DNA from 2 places in the Streptomyces sp. NPDC104814 genome. Region 2 is predicted to be linked to the other one. Evidence: predicted binding sites of a transcription regulator. Region 2 holds the regulator's gene; the other holds the start of a gene.
What was found. The regulator HrcA, encoded in region 2, represses chaperone genes, less so after heat shock. The targets are predictions, from matches to a motif close to TTNGCACTCNGNNNNNCNGAGTGCNAA.

Region 1: a site for HrcA is predicted at 4,817-4,843, ahead of groL (chaperonin GroEL). Genes of this name have one in related genera too.

What each region holds. Positions count from the first base shown of each region.
Region 1 is NZ_JBVJOL010000006.1:119,355-126,052, reverse strand. It holds gene murQ (N-acetylmuramic acid 6-phosphate etherase) at 1-853, shown strand, start outside; gene ACZ64A_RS21245 (hypothetical protein) at 906-1,481, shown strand; gene ACZ64A_RS21240 (NADH:flavin oxidoreductase) at 1,694-2,821, opposite strand; gene groL (chaperonin GroEL) at 3,035-4,657, opposite strand; gene ACZ64A_RS21230 (cold-shock protein) at 4,976-5,179, opposite strand; gene ACZ64A_RS21225 (MoaD/ThiS family protein) at 5,588-5,866, opposite strand; gene thrC (threonine synthase) at 5,863-6,698, opposite strand, start outside.
Region 2 is NZ_JBVJOL010000002.1:154,911-161,608, forward strand. It holds gene ACZ64A_RS09280 (SpoIIE family protein phosphatase) at 1-1,602, shown strand, start outside; gene hemW (radical SAM family heme chaperone HemW) at 1,631-2,863, shown strand; gene ACZ64A_RS09290 (DUF3097 domain-containing protein) at 2,991-3,797, opposite strand; gene ACZ64A_RS09295 (MBL fold metallo-hydrolase) at 3,839-4,567, opposite strand; gene hrcA (heat-inducible transcriptional repressor HrcA) at 4,718-5,734, shown strand; gene dnaJ (molecular chaperone DnaJ) at 5,735-6,698, shown strand, end outside.

The DNA.
Region 1 (6,698 bases), on a different contig from region 2:
GCCGACCCTGGAGATCGCCCGCCTGATGAACGCCGAGGACGCCCGGGTGCCCGGTGCGGTCGCCGCGTGCCTGCCGCAGATCGCCGCGGCCGTAGACGCCGTCGCCGAGCGGATGTCCCGCGGCGGCCGCCTTGTCTACGCCGGGGCCGGCACCGCCGGACGGCTCGGCGTGCTCGACGCCTCCGAGTGCCCGCCCACCTTCAACACCCGGCCGGGCCAGGTCGTCGGGCTCATCGCCGGCGGCCCCGAGGCCATGGTCACCTCCGTCGAGGGCGCCGAGGACTCCAGGGAGCTGGCCCGCGCCGACCTGGACGCGCTGACGCTGACCCCGGACGACAGCGTGGTCGGTGTCTCCGCCTCCGGCCGTACCCCGTACGCCGTCGGCGCGGTCGAGTACGCCCGCTCGCGCGGAGCGCTGACGATCGGCCTGGCCTGCAACGCGGGCAGTGCCCTCGCGGCGGCCGCCGACCATGGGATCGAGATCGTCGCGGGGCCCGAACTGATCACCGGCTCCACCCGGTTGAAGTCCGGCACCGCGCAGAAGCTCGTGCTGAACATGCTCTCGACGATCACGATGATCCGCCTCGGCAAGACCTACGGGAACCTGATGGTCGACGTGCGCGCCTCCAACGCCAAGCTGCGCGCCCGTTCCCGCCGGATCGTCGCGCTCGCCACCGGAGCGGGCGAGGAGGAGATCGAGGCGGCGCTCACGGCCACCGACGGCGAGGTGAAGAACGCGATCCTGGCCCTGCTCGCCGAGGTGGACGGCCCGACGGCGGCCCGCCTGCTGGCCCGGTCCGACGGGCATCTGCGCGCGGCGCTGGCGGCGGCCCACGCGTCCGCGGAGCAGTGAGTCCGCCTTCCCCGCGCACGCGGAGCGGCGGTCGCGGCCTACCCTCGGGTACATGAACCACGCGCAGCTCACCGCCCTCGGGCGCGCCCTCCGGCTCCTCGGCGAGCACGGCGAGGCGCTCACCACCGACACTCCGGACGCCCGGCTGCACGAGGTGAAGACGGATCTGCGGCGGGCGCTGGACCTGCTGGAGGAGAGCGTGACGTCGGCGCCGCCGACCACCCGCTGCGCCGAGCACCCGCAGGGCCCCGTGGACGAGAGCGCGCCGGACCTGTGCCTGCTGTGCGAGACACGGCGGCGGGCGGCCCGGCGGGCCGAGGTCGGCGGCGGCTACGGCCGGCCGCGGGTGGACACCGCCGAGCGGATGCCGTCCCGCTACGGCGTGCGCGAGGACCGGCCGCAGCCGCAGCAGCGGTGGCTCGCGGAGGCGTGGAACGGCCGCGAGTGGCAGCTGTGCGGCACGCCACGCCACGACCGCCGGGAGGCCGAGCTGTATCTGGCCGCCCAGCGGCGCGGGCCCCGGCCGGCGATGGCGTACCGGCTGGTGCACGAGTTCACCGACTACGAGGTGCTGCGGGTGTGGGGCACGCCGGTGAAGGTGGACATCGAACCGATGGGCAACATGTAGCCACCGGCACCGCACCCCCCAAGGGGCGCGGCGAACTGCGGGACCAGCCACCCCGCACCCGCACACGAACCCCCCAGGCCGCCCCGCCATCGGAGCACCGGCACGGCAACCCCCAAGGGGCGCGGGCTCTGTTCGATGTGCGGCTCCGCCGCGTGGGCGCGACCAGCCACCCCGCACCCGCAGAGGAACTGCCCGCCTCGCCCCGCCCCGCCTCAGCGAAGCGTCTTCAGCGCCGCCGCGTCGTACGGCTTCAGCTCGTCGAAGCGGCCGGCGAGCACCTTCGCCGCCCACTCGGGGTCCTGGAGCAGGGCCCGGCCGATGGCGACCAGGTCGAACTCGTCGGACTCCAGTCGGTCCAGCAGGTTGTCGATGTTCTTGACCGGCGAGCCCTCGCCCTGGAAGGCGTGGATGAAGTCGCCGTCGAGGCCCACCGAGCCGACGGTGATGACGGGCTTGCCGGTCAGCTTCTTGGTCCAGCCGGCCAGGTTGAGGTCGGAGCCGTCGAACTCCGGCAGCCAGTAGCGGCGGGTGGAGGCGTGGAAGGCGTCGACACCGGCGGCCGCCAGCGGCGTGAGGATCGCCTCCAGCTCCTCGGGGGTCTCGGCGAGACGGGCGGCGTAGTCCTGCTGCTTCCACTGCGAGTAGCGGAAGAGGACCGGGAACTCCGGCGACACCTTCTCGCGGACGGCCGCGACGATCTCCGCCGCGAACCTGGTACGGGCGACCGGGTCGCCGCCGTAGGCGTCGGTGCGGCGGTTGGTGCCCTCCCACAGGAACTGGTCGATCAGGTAGCCGTGGGCGCCGTGGATCTCCACGCCGTCGAAGCCGATGCGCTCGGCGTCGGCCGCGGCCTGGGCGAACGCGGCGACGACGTCGTCCAGGTCGCCTTGCGTCATGGCCTTGCCGGTGGGCTCGGCGCCGGCGGTGACGAGGCCGGAGGGGCCCATGGCCGGGGCGTCCGGGAAGGGCGGCTGGCCCTGCTCGCGGACCATGCCGATGTGCCACAGCTGAGGCACGATCGTGCCGCCCCCGGCGTGCACGGCCTCGGCGACCTTCGCCCACCCGGCCAGCTGCTCCTCGCCGTGGAAGCGCGGCACCCGGTCGCTCTGTCCCGCCGACTCATGCCCGACGTACGTGCCCTCGGTGACGATCAGACCGACACCGGCGGCGGCGCGGCGGGCGTAGTACGAGACCACGTCCTCACCGGGGATGCCGCCCGGCGAGAACATCCGGGTCATCGGCGCCATGGCGATGCGGTTCGGGACGGTCAGACCGTTGATCGTCGTCGGACGGGAGAGCAGGGCGGCCGCGCGGGCGGCGGCGGGCTCGGCGAGGCTCATGGGCAGGGCTCCTCAAGTGACCGGAGGGTATGTGCACGCGCATTGTTGCACTCACTGAAGCAACCATGCGCGGCCCGTCCCTCATTCCGGTCAGCGGGCCCGGCCCGTGTGACCCCGGACACGCCCGAGGGCGGCACCCCCAGCCGGAAGCTGGGGCTGCCGCCCTCGGAAAGGCCTTCGCGAAGACCCGAAAGGACAGGTGATCCGGAAGGATCAGAAGTCCATGTCACCGCCCGGCATGCCGCCGCCGGCCGGGGCCGAGGCCTTCTCCGGCTTGTCGGCGATGACGGCCTCGGTGGTGAGGAACAGCGCGGCGATCGACGCGGCGTTCTGCAGCGCGGAGCGCGTCACCTTGGCCGGGTCGATGATGCCCTCGGCGACCAGGTCGACGTACTCGCCGGTCGCGGCGTTCAGGCCGTGGCCCGGGGTCAGGTTGCGCACCTTCTCCACCACGACCCCGCCCTCGAGGCCGGCGTTGACCGCGATCTGCTTCAGCGGGGCCTCGAGCGCGAGCTTCACGGCCTGGGCGCCGGTCGCCTCGTCGCCGTCGAGCTCCAGCTTGTCGAAGACGTGCGTGGTCTGCAGCAGGGCCACGCCACCGCCGGCGACGATGCCCTCCTCGACGGCCGCCTTGGCGTTGCGGACGGCGTCCTCGATGCGGTGCTTGCGCTCCTTGAGCTCCACCTCGGTGGCGGCACCGGCCTTGATGACCGCGACACCGCCGGCGAGCTTCGCCAGGCGCTCCTGCAGCTTCTCGCGGTCGTAGTCGGAGTCGCTGTTCTCGATCTCGGCGCGGATCTGGTTCACGCGGCCCGCGACCTGGTCCGAGGAGCCGGCACCGTCGACGATGGTGGTCTCGTCCTTGGTGATGACGACCTTGCGGGCGCGGCCCAGGAGGTCCAGGGTCGCGTTCTCCAGCTTGAGGCCGACCTCCTCGGAGATGACCTCGCCGCCCGTGAGGATGGCGATGTCGCCGAGCATGGCCTTGCGGCGGTCGCCGAAGCCCGGGGCCTTGACGGCGACGGACTTGAAGGTACCGCGGATCTTGTTGACGACCAGGGTCGACAGGGCCTCGCCCTCGACGTCCTCGGCGATGATCAGCAGCGGCTTGCCCGACTGCATGACCTTCTCCAGCAGCGGGAGCAGGTCCTTGACGGAGCCGATCTTGGAGTTCGCGATGAGGATGTACGGGTCCTCGAGCGACGCCTCCATGCGCTCCATGTCGGTCGCGAAGTAGGCGGAGATGTAGCCCTTGTCGAAGCGCATGCCCTCGGTGAGCTCGAGCTCGAGGCCGAAGGTGTTGCTCTCCTCGACGGTGATGACGCCTTCCTTGCCGACCTTGTCCATGGCCTCGGCGATGAGCTCGCCGATCTGGGTGTCGGCGGCGGAGATGGAGGCCGTGGAGGCGATCTGCTCCTTGGTCTCGACGTCCTTCGCCTGCTCCAGCAGGGCGGCGGAGACGGCCTCGACGGCCTTCTCGATACCGCGCTTCAGGGCCATCGGGTTGGCACCGGCGGCGACGTTGCGCAGGCCTTCCTTGACCAGGGCCTGGGCGAGCACGGTCGCGGTGGTCGTACCGTCACCGGCGACGTCGTCCGTCTTCTTGGCGACTTCCTTGACCAGCTCGGCGCCGATCTTCTCGTACGGGTCCTCGAGCTCGATCTCCTTGGCGATGGACACACCATCGTTGGTGATCGTGGGCGCGCCCCACTTCTTCTCGAGGACGACGTTGCGGCCCTTGGGGCCGAGCGTCACCTTGACGGCGTCCGCGAGCTGGTTCATGCCGCGCTCGAGGCCGCGCCGCGCCTCCTCGTCGAACGCGATGATCTTGGCCATGTGAAGTGGTCCCTCCAGGACTGGGGGTGATTACTTCGGACCGCGCCCGCGCCCGCGACGGACGGCCCAGACCTGCGGGTTCCTTGCCCCGCCCGGCCCCGGCCTCACCGACCCGGTCCTTACGTTGTCACTCTCACCTTCAGAGTGCTAACGCAATGATTAGCACTCGGCATGGTCGAGTGCAAGCGCCTGACGGGGGTCGGGGCGGTGGATCAGCCGCCCGCGAACACGTCCCCCGGCGCCGTCCGGACGTGTCCGGGCACGCGGAAGGGCCCGCACCCTGTGCGAGGTGCGGGCCCTTCGTGCGTGAATGAACGTTCAGGCGGTGACGCGAACCATGTCGGCCTGCGGACCCTTCTGGCCCTGCGAGATCTCGAACTCGACCCGCTGGCCCTCTTCCAGGGTGCGGTAGCCGTCCATCTGGATGGCGCTGTAGTGGACGAAGACGTCCGCACCACCGTCGACCGCGATGAAGCCGTAGCCCTTCTCCGCGTTGAACCACTTGACGGTGCCCTGAGCCATGCCTAACTCCCCTATTACTGGCCCTTGCACAGATCCACACTTCGCGGATCCGGGTCAGACCTCACCCCCCGGATGGGTGGGGGCGTGCGCCGGAACGCGTCGACCGCGGCTGAATGTATCTGTCCAACTGCCGTCTGCAACAGGTCAATCGGACGAGAAATCTGGACGGGGCCGGTCCGAAATCTCGCGAGAATTCACCTGAATTCCGAGCAAGTCGGGCCACGCAAAGGGTGCAAAAAAGACAAAAGACCTGCTTACTTTGGCTACTTCTTGTCGCCCGTGCAGCAGGTTCGAGAGATCGCGTCCCGTCGAATGCGGGCCGCGTTCCCCAACTCTACCTCGTCTAACCACATGGAATTGCCCCCTCCGTTTCTCTCACGGAGGGGGCAATTCGATGAACTCTGTGTGTCAGCAGCCGCCGGCGACCGCCGGGATGATCGACACGCCCGCACCGTCCGGGGTGGCCGTCTCCAGACCCTGCTCGAAGCGCACGTCGTCGTCGTTGACGTACACGTTGACGAACCGGCGCAGCTTGCCCTGGTCGTCGAGCACCCGCGCGGCGATGCCGGTGTGGTTCTTCTCCAGGTCCGCGATGACCTCGGAGAGGGTCGCGCCCTCGGCGGGCACCTCGGCCTGGCCACCGGTGTAGGTGCGCAGGATGGTGGGGATGCGAACGGTCACGCTCATGCGAGGCCAGCCTCTCGGAAGGAGTCCAGGGTCGGGCGGATGGTGGCGGTCAGGCCGGTGCCGGCCACCGCGTCCAGGGTCTTCAGGCCGTCACCGGTGTTCAGGACGACCGTCGTCTTCGTCGGGTCGAGGAGACCGTTCTCGATCAGCTTGCGGGTCACACCCACGGTCACCCCACCGGCGGTCTCCGCGAAGATGCCCTCCGTGCGGGCCAGCAGCTTGATCGCGTCGACGACCTGCTCGTCGGTGACGTCCTCCACCGCGCCGCCCGTGCGGCGGGCGATGTCCAGGACGTAGGGGCCGTCGGCCGGGTTGCCGATCGCCAGCGACTTGGCGATGGTGTTCGGCTTCTGCGGGCGGACCACGTCGTGCCCGGCCTTGAAGGCCGTGGACACCGGCGAGCAGCCCTCGGCCTGGGCGCCGAAGATCTTGTACGGCTTGTCCTCGACCAGGCCGAGCTTGATCAGCTCCTGCAGGCCCTTGTCGACCTTGGTGAGCTGCGAGCCGGAGGCGATCGGGACGACGAGCTGGTCGGGCAGCTGCCAGCCGAGCTGCTCGCAGATCTCGTACGCCAGCGTCTTGGAACCCTCGGCGTAGTACGGCCGCAGGTTGACGTTGACGAAGCCCCAGCCCTCGCCGGCCGGGTCGCCGATCAGCTCGGAGCAGAAGCGGTTCACGTCGTCGTAGTTGCCCTCGATGCCGACGAGCTCGCCGCCGTAGATCGCGGCCATGACGACCTTGCCCTGCTCCAGGTCGTGCGGGATGAACACGCACGAACGGAAGCCGGCCCGCGCGGCGGCCGCGCCCACGGCGCCGGCCAGGTTGCCGGTGG
Region 2 (6,698 bases):
GCCGTGGTCGTCGAGGTCACCGACCGCCACCCCACCCGCGCCCCGCGCGACACCGCGGCCGACGACGGGACACCGGAACCGGAGTACGGGCGCGGACTGCGGCTGGTCGCCGCGCTCGCCGAGTCCTGGGGCGTCACCTACCGCCGTACCGCCAAGACGGTGTGGGCCCGGCTCACCCCGGAGACCGAGGACCGGCCCCACCCCGACGACCGCCCCCGGCACGACGGCCTCACCCGCCCCGGCGACCGCGCCCTCGGCGAGGCCCTCCAGCTCGCCGGGATCCTCGCCCCCGAGCCGCGCGGCGCCGACGGCGACCGGGACTGGCTCGGCCGCGGCGCCCTGTCCTTCCTCGCCGAGGCCTCCGACCTGCTCGCCGGACAGCTCGACGAGGACCTCGTGGCCTCCCTCACCGGCCAGCTCGTCGTGCCCCGCCTCGCCGACTGGTGCGCGGTGTGGCTGGAGGACGAGGTCACCGGGCGCGGCTGGGCCGACGGCGGCGGAGAGGGCGTACGGCCGGCCCGGGTGTGGCACAGCAGCGAACACCTCGTCGAGGAGCTGCGCCACGCCCTGGAGAAGGAACCGCCCCGCCCGCCCGCCGCGGCCACCCCCGGCCCGCTGCCCTACCCGTGGCCCGGGGCCGCGCTCGGCCCGCACGGCGCGGCCCTCGCCTACCGTCTCGTCGCCGGCGGCCGCCCGCTCGGCACCCTCGTCATCGGCCGCACCGGACTGCTGCGCTTCCCCGACGAGGTCACCGGTCTCGTCGAGGACCTCAGCCGCCGGGTCGCGCTCGCCATCGGCGCCGCCCGCCAGTACGCGAGGCAGGCCACCATCAGCGCCGTCCTCCAGCGCGGCCTGCTGCCCGGAGCCGTCGCCGAGATCCCCGGCGTGCGCACCGCCCTGGTCTACGAGCCCTGCGACAAGGGCGGCCCCAGCGGCGACTTCTACGATGTCTTCCCGGCCGGGCGGGGCCGCTGGTGCTTCGCCGTCGGCGACGTCCAGGGCAAGGGCCCCGAGGCCGCCGTCGTCATCGGGCTCGCCCGGCCCTGGCTGCGGCTGCTGGCCCGCGAGGGCTACGGCGTCGCCGACGTCCTCGACCGCCTCAACCAGCTCCTCCTGGACGACGCCACCGAGGCCGCCGACGCCGCCGCCCGCGCCTTCGCCGGCCCCGTCGCCCCCGCCGACGGCCCGCAGACCCGCTTCCTGTCCCTGCTCTACGGCGAGCTGGAGCCGTACGAGGGCGGGGTGCGCTGCACCCTGGCCTCCGCCGGGCACCCGCTGCCGCTGGTCCTCGGCCCCGGCGGCGACGTCCGCACCGCCGCCCGCCCGCAGACCCTGCTCGGGGTCGTCGAGGACGAGACGTACACCAGCGAGACGATCGAGCTGCGGCCCGGCGACACCCTGCTGTGCGTCACCGACGGGGTCACCGAGCGGCGCAACGGCCCCGACCAGTTCGACGACGGCGACGGGCTGGCCCGCGCGCTCGCCGGGTGCGCCGGCCTCGACGCCGGCCTCGTCGCCGAGCGGATCATCCGGCTGGTGCACGACTTCGGCGGGCAGCCGCCGGAGGACGACCTGGCGCTGCTCGTCCTGCAGGCCGAGTAACCCTCCGCCGTCCTGGACAATGGGAGACATGCCTTCCGCACTCCCCGACGGCGAGCCCGTCCCCGACGACGGCGCGCTGCCCGCGTCCGCGCTCGCCGGCGCCGCCGAGCGGCCCCTCGGGTTCTATCTGCACGTGCCCTACTGCGCGACCCGCTGCGGCTACTGCGACTTCAACACCTACACCGCGACCGAGCTGCGCGGCACCGGCGGAGTGCTCGCCTCCCGCGACAACTACGCCGAGACGCTGACCGACGAGATCCGCCTCGCCCGCAAGGTCCTCGGCGACGACCCGCGCCCGGTGCGCACGGTCTTCGTCGGCGGCGGCACGCCCACCCTGCTGGCCGCCGGCGACCTGGTGCGGATGCTGGCGGCGATCCGTGACGAGTTCGGGCTCGCGCCGGACGCGGAGATCACCACGGAGGCCAACCCGGAGTCCGTCGACCCGGCCTACCTCGCCACGCTCCGCGAGGGCGGCTTCAACCGGATCTCCTTCGGCATGCAGAGCGCCCGCCGGCATGTGCTGAAGATCCTCGACCGCACCCACACCCCCGGCCGCCCCGAGGCATGTGTGGCCGAGGCACGCGCGGCGGGCTTCGAGCACGTCAACCTCGACCTGATCTACGGCACGCCCGGGGAGTCCGACGACGACTGGCGTGCCTCGCTGGACGCCGCGATCGGCGCCGGTCCCGACCACGTCAGCGCCTACGCCCTGATCGTCGAGGAGGGCACGCAGCTCGCCCGGCGCATCCGGCGCGGCGAGGTCCCGATGACCGACGACGACGTCCACGCCGACCGCTACCTCATCGCCGAGGAGACCTTCTCCGCGGCGGGCTTCGAGTGGTACGAGGTGTCCAACTGGGCCACCTCCGAGGCCGGCCGCTGCCTGCACAACGAGCTGTACTGGCGCGGCGCCGACTGGTGGGGCGCGGGACCGGGCGCCCACAGCCATGTCGGCGGGGTGCGCTGGTGGAACGTCAAGCACCCGGGCGCCTACGCGGCGGCGCTGGCCGCGGGCCGCTCCCCGGGCGCCGGACGGGAGATCCTGAGCGACGAGGACCGCCGCGTGGAGCGCGTCCTGCTGGAGCTGCGGCTGCGCGAGGGCGTACCGCTGGACCTGCTGAAGACGGACGGCCGCCGGGCCGCCGACCGAGCTCTGACGGACGGGCTCCTCCAGCCGGAACCGTACGCCGAGGGCCGCGCGGTACTGACCCTGCGCGGCCGCCTGCTCGCGGACGCGGTGGTGCGGGACCTGGTGGACTGAGGGGCCGACCCCCGCGTCGGCGGGGAGCACGAACTGCTCGGTCGCGTGGACCAGCTCAGCGACGGACCACCTCCGCAGCGGCGGAGAGCAGTCCACCAGTCCCGCCGAATAAACGATCGGGTAGGTGTCAGGGCACGGTCACGTGGTCGATGAGGCGCTCGACACAGCCCAGCAGCTCCGGCTCCAAATCCTTGTACGACCGCACCCGGCCGAGGATCGCCTGCCAGGCCGCGCCCGTGTTCTCCGGCCAGCCCAGGGCCCGGCACACGCCCGTCTTCCAGTCCTGGCCGCGCGGGATCACCGGCCACGCCTCGATGCCCAGCGCGGACGGCTTCACCGCCTGCCAGATGTCGATGTACGGGTGGCCCACCACCAGCGCGTGCTCACTCGTCACGGCCTCGGCGATCCGCCACTCCTTCGTGCCCGGCAGCAGATGGTCCACCAGGACGCCGAGCCGGGCGTCCGGACCCGGGTCGAAGGACTCCACGATCGCCGGCAGGTCGTCGACGCCCTCCAGGTACTCCACGACCACGCCCTCGATGCGCAGGTCGTCGCCCCAGACCTTCTCCACCAGCTCGGCGTCGTGCCGCCCCTCGACGTAGATGCGGCCGGCCCGGGCCACCCGGGCGCGTGCGCCGGGCACGGCGACCGATCCGGACGCGGTGCGACCGGGCCGTGCCGCGGCCGCCGCGGCGGGCCGCACCAGCGTCACCACACGGCCCTCCAGCAGGAAGCCGCGCGGCTGGAGCGGGAAGACCCGGTGCTTGCCGAAGCGGTCCTCCAGAGTGACCGTGCCGGCCTCGCAGCGGATCACCGCGCCGCAGAAGCCGCTGCCGGGCTCCTCCACCACCAGGCCCGGCTCGGCCGCCACCTCGGGCGCCGGCGCGGGCTTCTTCTTCCAGGGCGGGGTCAGGTCGGGGGAGTACTGCCGCATTCGGATGACGATAGGAGAACCAGCGCCGCCGAGCGCCCGGATCAGCGCGACACGCCGAAGCGGGCCGCCAGCGCGTCCCGCTGCGCCCGCACGAACGCCGCGTCCACCACCGCTCCGTGACCGGGCACGTACAGCGCGTCCTCACCGCCGAGCGCCAGCAGCCGGTCCAGCGCGCCGGGCCAGTGCGACGGAACGGCGTCGGGGCCCGCCTGCGGCTCACCGGACTCCTCGACGAGGTCACCGCAGAACACCACCTCCCGCTCACCGGGGACCAGGACGGCGAGGTCGTGGGCGGTGTGCGCCGGGCCCACGTTGGCGAGCAGCACCTGGCGGCCACCGCCGAGGTCGAGGGTCCACTCGCCGCTGACCAGGTGGCCGACCGGCACCGGCGCCCCCGCGGCCTGCTCGGCGAGCTCCGGGTCCAGACCGGCCTTCACCGCGTCCGCCCGCAGCTCCTCCCGGCCGCGCGGGGTGAACGCCGCATCGATGCCCACCGCCCCGAAGATCTCGCCGGCCCCGACCGAGGAGGCGCCGAGGACGTGGTCGAAGTGGGGATGGGTGAACGCGAGATGGGTCACACCGTGCCCGGTGAGCCGTTCGGCCTCGGCGCGCAGCCGCTCGCCCTCCGCGAGGCTCGACCCGGCGTCGATCATGAGTGCCGTGCCGTGGCCGACGACCAGCCCCGTCGTACAGTCCCAGCCGGGCAGTCGGCACCGTCCGACTCCGGCCGCGAGCGGTTCCCACCCGAGCTCTTCCCAAGTAACCGTCATGCGGCGACGCTAGCGGGTACGCGACCACGCGGTATGACCAGCCTTGCCGGGGGCGTACCCCACCGCCGTACACTGGCCCGGGGACGTCTGGCACTCGGACGCGCAGAGTGCCAGGAAAGCTACGAGGGAAGACTTCTGGAGGTGTGCGCCATGCTGAGTGAACGACGGCTTCAGGTGCTGCGCGCCATCGTCCAGGACTACGTGGGCACCGAGGAGCCGGTCGGTTCGAAGGCGCTCACGGAGCGGCACAACCTCGGCGTCTCCCCGGCGACCGTCCGCAACGACATGGCGGCCCTGGAGGACGAGGGGTACATCGCGCAGCCGCACACCAGCGCGGGGCGCATCCCCACCGACAAGGGCTACCGGCTGTTCGTCGACAAGCTGGCCGGTGTGAAGCCGATGACCGGCCCGGAGCGGCGCGCGATCCAGAACTTCCTCGAGGGCGCCGTCGACCTCGACGACGTGGTGGCCCGTACCGTGCGGCTGCTGGCGCAGCTCACGCGGCAGGTGGCCGTCGTGCAGTACCCGTCGCTGACCCGTTCGACCGTGCGGCACGTGGAGCTGCTGTCGCTCGCGCCGGCCCGGGTGATGCTGGTGCTGATCACCGACACCGGCCGGGTGGAGCAGCGGATGGTGGACTGCCCGGCGCCCTTCGGCGAGACCTCCCTGGCGGATCTGCGGGCCCGGCTGAACAGCCGGATCGCCGGCCGCCGGTTCACGGACGTGCCGAAGCTGGTGGAGGACCTGCCGGAGGCCTTCGAGCCGGAGGACCGCGGTACGGTCTCCACGGTGCTCTCCACGCTGCTGGAGACGCTGGTCGAGGAGAACGAGGAACGGCTGATGATCGGCGGCACCGCCAATCTGACGCGGTTCCCGCACGACTTCCCCCTCACGATCCGGCCGGTGCTGGAGGCCCTGGAGGAGCAGGTCGTCCTCCTGAAGCTGCTCGGCGAGGCGAAGGATCCGGGCGTGACCGTACGGATCGGTCATGAGAACGCCCACGAAGGACTCAACTCCACGTCCGTCGTGTCGGTCGGCTACGGTTCGGGCGGCGAGGCTGTCGCCAAGCTCGGCGTGGTCGGACCGACCCGCATGGACTACCCGGGAACGATGGGAGCGGTACGCGCAGTGGCACGGTACGTCGGACAGATCCTGGCGGAGTCGTAGGTGGCCACGGACTACTACGCCGTACTCGGCGTGCGCCGCGACGCGTCGCAGGATGAGATCAAGAAGGCGTTCAGGCGGCTCGCTCGCGAGCTGCACCCGGACGTCAACCCCGATCCGAAGACGCAGGAGCGGTTCAAGGAGATCAACGCCGCCTACGAGGTGCTGTCGGACCCGCAGAAGAAGCAGGTCTACGACCTCGGCGGCGACCCGCTCTCGCAGTCCGGCGGCGCCGGCGCGGGCGGCTTCGGCGCGGGCGGCTTCGGGAACTTCTCGGACATCATGGACGCGTTCTTCGGTACGGCGTCGCAGCGCGGACCGCGCTCGCGCACCCGCCGGGGCCAGGACGCGATGATCCGGGTCGAGGTCGAACTCGACGAGGCGGCCTTCGGCACCACGAAGGACATCCAGGTCGAGACCGCGATCGTCTGTTCCACCTGCTCGGGTGAGGGCGCCGCGCCGGGCACCTCCGCGCAGACGTGTGACATGTGCCGCGGCCGCGGTGAGGTCTCGCAGGTCACCCGGTCCTTCCTGGGCCAGGTCATGACCTCGCGGCCCTGCCCGCAGTGCCAGGGCTTCGGCACGATCGTGCCGAACCCGTGCCCGGAGTGCGCCGGTGACGGCCGGGTGCGCTCGCGGCGGACGCTGACGGTGAAGATCCCGGCCGGTGTCGACAACGGCACCCGCATCCAGCTCGCCGGTGAGGGCGAGGTCGGGCCCGGCGGCGGTCCCGCCGGCGACCTCTACGTCGAGATCCACGAGCTGCCGCACCCGACGTTCCAGCGGCGCGGCGACGATCTGCACTGCACGGTGACGATCCCGATGACGGCGGCGGCCCTCGGCACGAAGGTGCCGCTGGAGACGCTGGACGGCATGGAGGAGGTCGACATCAGGCCCGGCACCCAGTCCGGCCAGTCGATCCCGCTGCACAACCGCGGTGTCACGCATCTGCGGGGCGGCGGCCGCG